One region of the Priestia sp. P5 genome, then DNA from elsewhere that is predicted to be linked to it. Evidence: a T-box and tRNA genes for the amino acid it is inferred to sense, from the RefSeq annotation. Region 1 holds a T-box; the other holds one or more tRNA genes.
The links. A T-box is a leader RNA that pairs with one kind of tRNA and senses whether it is charged. The one in region 1 lies ahead of ileS (isoleucine--tRNA ligase), so its partner is inferred to be a tRNA-Ile.
Positions count from the first base shown of each region.

Region 1 (4,213 bases):
CCTGTTCTAGCGCTTTTAATACTTCATCACGAAGCTCCATGAACGCATCCCATTTCTCTACTAATTGATCTGCTCCTTCAATTTCTTGAACCTCTGGCATATCAACTAGCTGCACGCTTTCTTCCTTTACATTTGGAATGTGAACCCATACTTCGTCTGCTGTATGAGAAAGAATTGGAGACACTAATTTCGTTAACGATAATAACGTTTCATAAAGGACCGTTTGAATGCTGCGACGCTCTACATTATTTTCTGCTTCGATGTACAATACATCTTTTGCGAAGTCTAAGTAGAATGAACTCATATCAATTGTACAGAAATTATGCACTGCGTGATAAATGCTTGAGAATTCATATGAATCATAAGATTTTTGCACTTTATCAATTAATTTGTTCAGCTTCACAAGCATGTAGCGGTCTACTTCACGAAGGTCTTCAACGGCTACAGCGTCAGTTGTTGGATTAAAGTCCGCTAAGTTTCCTAGTAAGAAACGGAACGTGTTGCGGATTTTACGATATACTTCTGCTACTTGTTTTAAAATGTTATCAGATACACGAACATCAGCTTGGTAATCTACAGAAGCTACCCATAAACGTAAAATATCTGCACCTAGTTGTTTCATTACTTTTTCTGGAATTACAACGTTTCCTAATGACTTACTCATTTTGCGACCTTCACCGTCTAAAGCAAATCCGTGGCTAAGTACCCCTTTATAAGGTGCTTCACCCGTTACAGCTACACTTGTAGAAAGACTTGAATTAAACCAGCCTCGGTATTGGTCAGAACCTTCTAAATACAAATCAGCCGGACGCTGTAAGTCTTCACGCTCTTCAAGAACAGCTTGATGTGAAGAACCAGAGTCAAACCATACGTCCATGATGTCTGTTTCTTTTGTGAAGCGGCCATTTGGGCTTCCTTCATGAGTAAAGCCTTCTGGAAGCAAGTCTTTTGCTTCACGCTCAAACCATACGTTTGATCCATGTTCTCTAAATAGATTTGATACGTGTTCAATTGTTTCGTCCGTAATGATTGGCTCATCATTTTCAGCATAAAATACCGGAATCGGCACGCCCCATGCACGTTGGCGAGAAATACACCAGTCTCCGCGGTCACGCACCATGTTATAAAGTCGCGTTTCACCCCAAGTAGGCACCCATTTTGTTTTTTCTACTGCTTTTAATAAATCTTCACGGAAATCTTTAATAGACGCAAACCACTGTGCCGTTGCACGGAAAATTGTTGGTTTCTTTGTACGCCAGTCATGTGGGTATGAGTGGGTAATGAAACTTAATTTTAACAGCGCGCCTTCTTCTTCTAGTTTGTCTGTAATCGGCTTATTCGCTTTATCATAGAATAACCCTTCAAATCCTGGTGCTTCATTCGTCATATGACCCTTACTGTCGACTGGGCAAAGAACTTCCAAACCGTATTTTTGACCAACGATAAAGTCGTCTTCCCCGTGTCCCGGTGCTGTATGAACACATCCAGTACCAGCATCCGTTGTTACGTGATCGCCAAGAACAACTAAAGAATCGCGCTTGTAGATTGGATGTTCAGCTACCACGCGTTCAAGTTCTGAACCTTTTACTGTACGAAGTGTCTTATATTCAGCCCATTCAATTTCTTTAGCAACTGTTTCAATCAGTTCAGTTGCCACTACATATTTTGCTCCGTCTGCTTCAACTACGCTGTACTGAAGCTCAGGATTGACAGCAATCCCTTGGTTAGCTGGCATTGTCCATGGTGTTGTCGTCCAAATGATGAATTTTTCATCTTGTTCAAGCACACCTTTACCATCTTTCACATTAAACGCTACGTAAATAGAAGCTGAACGCTTGTCATAGTATTCAATTTCCGCTTCTGCTAAAGCAGATTCACTTGAAGGGGACCAGTACACAGGTTTTAACCCTTTGTAGATGTAGCCTTTTTTCGCCATGTCACCAAACACTTTGATTTGCTGCGCTTCGTACTGCGGCTGAAGCGTTACATATGGATTATCCCAATCTCCGCGTACGCCTAAACGCTTGAACTGCTCACGCTGGCCGTTTACTTGTTCCCAAGCATACTGTTCGCAAAGCTTACGGAACTCAGCTACCGTCATTTCTTTGCGGTTTACTTTTTTATTTTTTGTTAAAGCTGTTTCAATTGGCAAGCCGTGTGTATCCCAGCCTGGTACATAAGGTGCGCAGAAGCCTGACATCGACTTATAGCGAACAATAAAATCTTTTAAAATTTTATTTAAGGCATGTCCCATGTGAATATCGCCATTGGCATATGGAGGTCCATCATGCAGGACGAATAGCGGACGGCCTTCCGTACGTTTTTGTACTTTTTCATAAATGTTCATTTCAGCCCACTGTTCTTGCATTTTAGGCTCGCGGTTCGGTAAATTTCCACGCATCGGAAATTCAGTTTTTGGCATCAATAATGTATCTTTATATTCCATGTTTTACCCTCCAAAAAAAAACGTAAATTTCATATCTTTTTGTACCATAACAAAAAGACCTCCTCATCCCAAAAAGGGACGAGAAGGTCTCCCGCGGTACCACCCTAGTAGATTTGCTGCACGCAAATCCTCTTTGCATTCGTAACGTGAATAAACCGCCACTGCTTACTATCATCATTTCAGCAATGGTACTCTAGGGTGATTTTCACTTTTTTGTTTGTTATCGAGCTCACACCATCCTCGATTCGCTTTGACAAACTAAAAAAGCTACTCTCCCTGTCTCCGTACTGTTTGATATGAAATTTCATCTGTTACCAAATTATATGACAACAAAACGTGAGAAGTCAAGATGATGTCTTGACTAGTCAATTTTTTCTTCTAGCGCTGGCATCTCATAATCCATCAACTGATCCCAGTCATCGCTGTTTAACATTTCAAGCTGTGCTTCGATTAACATTTTGAAACGAGTTCTAAATACTTTAGACTGCTTTTTCGTCTCCTCAATGTCCATCGCAATTTTACGAGACTTAGACAGTGCTTCATTAATAATACGGTCCGCATTTTTTTCTGCTTCTTTTATAATGAGCTTCGCTTCTTTTTCAGCGTTTCGCTTCACATCTTCCGCTGCTTCTTGAGCAATTAAAATTGATTTATTTAACGTTTCTTCGATGTTAGTAAAATGTCCAAGACGATCTGTTAATTCAGATACTCTTCCTTCTAACTCCTTTTTATCACGCATTACCAGCTCATAGTCTTTAATTACTTGGTCAAGAAACTCATTTACTTCATCTTCATCATATCCGCGAAACCCGCGATTAAACTCTTTGTTATGAATATCCAAAGGGGTTAAAGGCATCTAGGCCACCTCCGTGTTGTCTCATTACATCATTAGTAATGGTTTATTCGACATATTTTTAAAATTTCCTGCTAGTAGATTTCTTTATTTCTGCTTTCCTACAACAATTCGCCATTTTTCTTTTTTGGTTTTGCCTTCAAGTGAAACGATACGACTTCTGCCGTGGCCACGAAGCGACAAAATATCACCTTCATGACATTCAAAAGACGGCTGTTCAATGACTTTAAAATTTACTTTTACCGCTCCATTTGCAATAAACGGCTGGACTTTTTGTCTTGATAAATTGTGAATAGTCGACAGCAAAACATCAAGCCTCATTGAAGAAACTGTATAAACGTGTTCAATCAGCTCTTCTTTTACCACATGCAGCTGCTCTCTTTGAATAGAAGAAAGTGAAACTTTGGCTTTTCCAATTGATGTTAAATTCATCTCAATATAGGAAGAAATTTCCTCTGCAGCTACAAGCTGAATATCGTCTCCCGCGACCAAAATATCTCCAAATTTTGAACGGCGCAGTCCTAAAGACATCGCCGAACCAAGAACTTGAGGATGTTCAATTGTCACAAACTTTTTAGGATAATTGAGCTCGTACATACACAACTGAAAATCTTCGCTTTGAGGTACATAGTAATCCGGATATAGCAGCGCACGCTTGCGTTCAGCAAACGGTTGTCCACCATCAAATGAAACTTGAACCTCTCCTTCAGTCCCGACAATAGCCGTCACAATCTGCTGTTCTCTTGGATCTAAAAAGTCCGTTAATTTTGGGCTGTATTGATGTAGGACATCTTCTTTCCACTGAAGAACCTGGTCAATAAATCCATGTTCTTCTTGCCTAAAATGTTCATAAATAGACATATTATTACTCCTACTATTGGTATGTAAAAAAGGAATCCAGCGATTCCTTTTTA
Region 1 is NZ_JAKWFJ010000001.1:614,170-618,382, reverse strand. Features, by position in the region: gene ileS (isoleucine--tRNA ligase) at 1-2,446, opposite strand, end outside; T-box leader at 2,518-2,738, opposite strand; gene MMB69_RS03205 (DivIVA domain-containing protein) at 2,808-3,302, opposite strand; gene MMB69_RS03200 (YlmH family RNA-binding protein) at 3,387-4,160, opposite strand; gene MMB69_RS03195 (YggT family protein) at 4,211-4,213, opposite strand, start outside.

Region 2 (4,213 bases), 240 kb from region 1:
TTTTTGAAGTGTGGATGCATACTGAAAGGCTGATGTTTGTTTATAGCTTTATTCTGCTCACAGCAGGAGGTTTGTGGGTTTTGTATCAGTTGAAAATTTTTTCTTCTGCAATGGGAAGAAGAAAAGTTGTACAGAAATAAAGAGGCTGAGACAAAAGTATGTTAGTTGAAGAAGCTCCGAACGAATTTGATTCTTGATCAAGAATCAAATTCGTTCGGAGCTTTTTATTGGCAGGGTAAACATAGATTTTATGTATGTAGGTGCTTCTAGCGGTTGATTGGATTCATTTCGTTATGTTTCAATCGCTTTATTAGGTTTTATCTTTTTTCTTATAGGAACCCTTGTGACGAGCAACAAGTAAATGAAGAACGTTCCTATCCAGTAAAGAGAGCTATGTGTTGCTAGAGACAAAGAAAAAGCTTCAAAGAGCGTATAAAGCAGCGTGAAGGCTACCGTACTATAAGCGCTCAGTGCCCACAGCTGCTTAAAAGGAAGCTGCTTTTTAGTAATGAGTCCAATCAGCTTTCCAAGATAAGCAAGGCAGGTAATAAAAAGGAAGTTTAGTCCAGATGTTAATACGTACAGTAAAAGCATAGCGATAGGGACAAGTATGTATAGAGAAAATTTTTGTTCGTGCAGCAAGTTTAACAGTTCATTTTTATCTTTATGGTGCCAGTTTAGCAACTCATATGAATACGTTTGTGTTTGTGAATTAGTCGTGATGTAAATTCCATCCTTTAAAAAACCAATTGCATGAGCAGGGGAATGAAACCGTTCAATAGACTGTGAGGGGTTTAAGATAAAAGCGGTACCGTTTACTTTTTTTGTGAAAGGTTGACTTGACGTAAGCTGTGAGTTTGAAATAGAAAAAGAAGAAACAGATTTTGGAAGATCTGTAGTAGCGATATGATAGCCGTTTACAATCGTCAAAGTCATAAAGAAAAATGTAGGCAGCAAAGAAATAAATGTTAAAAACAGCACAAAGCCAATTGTTTTATTCGTATGCTCAAAGCGAAGCGACCTTATTTTTTTGAAGGAAGTAAAACTCCATGCCATCTTTTTCAGCATGCTCATTGTAAAGCCTCCTCTTATTGAAGATTCTGATTATACCTTATTTTATAGCGAAAATTTAAGGTTTACAATAGATTTTAGAAACCGTTACCAATTACAATGATGCGGTGGAGCGTTTTGTCACAAGCACATCTTATGCGTATATGTACAGGTTTTGCCGTCATTGTTTTTGGGGATATTACGGGCAGCTTGAGGACCGTGCTGTTAATATTGCAGATGTACAATCGAAAATCATTATTTGAAGAGGTATTCGAAAGTAAAATAAAGGAAGGACTCGTCGTGCAAGGTCTTTCTTTATAGGAGTGATTATTGTATGATAAATAGTAATAATAAAAAGGATAGGTGCGGGCATGGCTATTTTATGTTGGGCATTAATTATCATTAGCTTTGTTGTATCGTTTGTTGGGTTGGTTTATCCCATCATCCCAAGCGTGCTATTTGTAGCTCTAGGATTTGTTATATACGGTTTATTTTATGATTTTAGCTCCTATAGCTGGTTATTTTGGGTGATACAAGGATTGTTAGTTGTCGCACTTTTTTTAGCAGACTATATAGCTAATATTATTGGTGTGAAAAAATTCGGAGGCACTAAAGCAGGTGTTTGGGGAAGTACAGTTGGGCTGCTTGTGGGTCCGTTTGTCATTCCGGGATTTGGAATTATTTTAGGGCCGTTTATCGGAGCGATTGTAGGAGAACTGATTGTTCATCGGACCACAATTAGCAACGCAGTAAAAATTGGAGTAGGTTCGGTTATTGGCTTTTTTAGTGGCGCTATTTCAAAAGGATTTATTCAACTGCTGATGATTGCCTATTTTTTATACGCTGTTTTAAAATAATATATTGACTTTAGGCTAGAAACATGTTAAATTTTTAATGTCGCTAGTAAATGTTATATTGTTCCACAGTAGCTCAGTGGTAGAGCTATCGGCTGTTAACCGATCGGTCGTAGGTTCGAGTCCTACCTGTGGAGCCATGGCGGTGTAGCTCAGCTGGCTAGAGCGTACGGTTCATACCCGTGAGGTCGGGGGTTCGATCCCCTCCGCCGCTATTTTCCAATTTGCATTTGTGACATACATAATTCATACTGTTCCACAGTAGCTCAGTGGTAGAGCTATCGGCTGTTAACCGATCGGTCGTAGGTTCGAGTCCTACCTGTGGAGCCATGTGGACCCTTAGCTCAGCTGGTTAGAGCAGACGGCTCATAACCGTCCGGTCGCAGGTTCGAGTCCTGCAGGGTCCACCATTTATAGGGTTGGAGGAATACCCAAGTCCGGCTGAAGGGATCGGTCTTGAAAACCGACAGGGGTGTTAAAGCCCGCGGGGGTTCGAATCCCTCTTCCTCCGCCATACTATTGTCTATTCAAAGCTTCTTTTGAGAAAAAGAAGCTTTTTTTATGTTTAAAAGAATAGCGAATGGGAATTAGGTAAATATAAATCATGGATTAGGAACTTTTTATTTGAAACAGTAGGGTAAATTTGCTAATCTAAACGTATATGGTGCTTTTGCGCCAAAATGCTTACATATTTTGAAGGAGGAATTATTCATGGCTTACAAATTACCAGAACTACCTTATGCATACGATGCACTGGAACCACATATCGACAAAGAAACAATGAATATTCACCACACCAAACATCACAACACATATGTTACAAATCTAAACGCTGCTGTTGAAGGCAAAGCGGATTTAGAAAGCAAAAGTATTGAAGAGTTAATTTCAAACTTAGATGCTGTTCCTGAAGATATCCGTACAGCAGTACGCAATAACGGTGGCGGTCATGCGAACCACTCATTATTTTGGACAATCCTTTGCCCTAACGGCGGCGGTGCTCCAACTGGTGAATTAGCGGACGCTATCGCTAGCAAATTCGGCAGCTTTGATCAATTCAAAGAAGAATTTGCAAATGCAGCTAAAACTCGCTTCGGTTCTGGCTGGGCTTGGTTAGTTGTAAACAACGGCGAATTAGAAGTAACAAGCACACCAAACCAAGATAGCCCATTAATGGAAGGCAAAACGCCAATTCTTGGTCTAGACGTTTGGGAGCACGCTTACTACTTAAATTACCAAAACCGCCGTCCAGATTACATTTCAGCATTCTTTAATGTTGTAAAATGGGACGAAGTTGCTAAGCGTTACGACGCTGCAAAATAAGCTAAAGACGTATTTAAGAGCCAGTAAAGTAATTATTACCTTTACTGGCTTTTTTGTTTTCCAATTCTTTTACATATCTCCTTTTCTTTTTCACACACTAGGTGTAGAAGAGAAAAGGAGTTTTTTGATATGCCTTTATTAAAAAAAGTAGTTGGAGATGTAGAAGTTAGTAAAGATTTACTTTTGCTTTTAATTATAGGCGGTCTTTATGCCTTGGCTATTTCAATTTCCAATTCGTTTGTTAACATTTATCTGTGGAAACAATCAGGCGAATTTTCGGATCTCGCTATTTATAATTTAGCGGTAGTGGTGCTTCAGCCGCTTACGTTTATTTTAGCAGGTAAATGGGCCAAACGAATTGACCGGGTTGTAGTTTTAAGGTTAGGTGTATCTTTTTTAGCTGTTTTTTATATCGCTGTATTAGTCAGTGGAGCTAACGCAGCCGAGTATTTAGTATTGCTTGGTGGACTGCTGGGTATAGGATACGGCTTTTATTGGCTAGCTTTTAATGTGCTAACTTTTGAAATTACAGAACCTGATACAAGAGACTTTTTTAACGGATTTTTAGGGATCTTAAACTCTTTTGCAGGGATGATTGGTCCTTTAGGAGCGGGCTTTGTTATTTCCGCTTTGTATGAATCACTTGGGTATAAAATTGTGTTTGGTGTATCGCTGCTATTGTTTATCGGTGCCGTTGTGCTTAGTTTTTTTATTACAAGACGCGCAGCGGAAGGAGTATACAAATTTAAAGAAGTATGGGCTGAACGAAAAGTCAATAAAGACTGGAATCGAATATTGCAGGCTCATTTCTTTCAAGGGTTGCGTGAAGGTACGTTCATTTTTGTTGTATCCGTCATGGTATTTATTACGACGGGAAGTGAATTAGCTTTAGGAACATATGGACTGGTGAATTCAGCGGTTGCATTTGTAGGATACTATGTTGCCTCAAGGTTTATTAAGCAAAAAAATCGCCTTCGGTTTATCTTCAC
Region 2 is NZ_JAKWFJ010000001.1:374,944-379,156, forward strand. Features, by position in the region: gene MMB69_RS01900 (MFS transporter) at 1-140, shown strand, start outside; gene MMB69_RS01905 (DUF1189 domain-containing protein) at 292-1,074, opposite strand; gene MMB69_RS01910 (hypothetical protein) at 1,189-1,371, shown strand; gene MMB69_RS01915 (DUF456 domain-containing protein) at 1,422-1,907, shown strand; tRNA gene MMB69_RS01920 (tRNA-Asn) at 1,970-2,044, shown strand; tRNA gene MMB69_RS01925 (tRNA-Met) at 2,046-2,119, shown strand; tRNA gene MMB69_RS01930 (tRNA-Asn) at 2,160-2,234, shown strand; tRNA gene MMB69_RS01935 (tRNA-Ile) at 2,238-2,314, shown strand; tRNA gene MMB69_RS01940 (tRNA-Ser) at 2,326-2,418, shown strand; gene sodA (superoxide dismutase SodA) at 2,616-3,224, shown strand; gene MMB69_RS01950 (MFS transporter) at 3,354-4,213, shown strand, end outside.
Region 2: it encodes a tRNA-Ile, which carries the amino acid that the T-box ahead of ileS (isoleucine--tRNA ligase) is inferred to sense. The anticodon was not compared.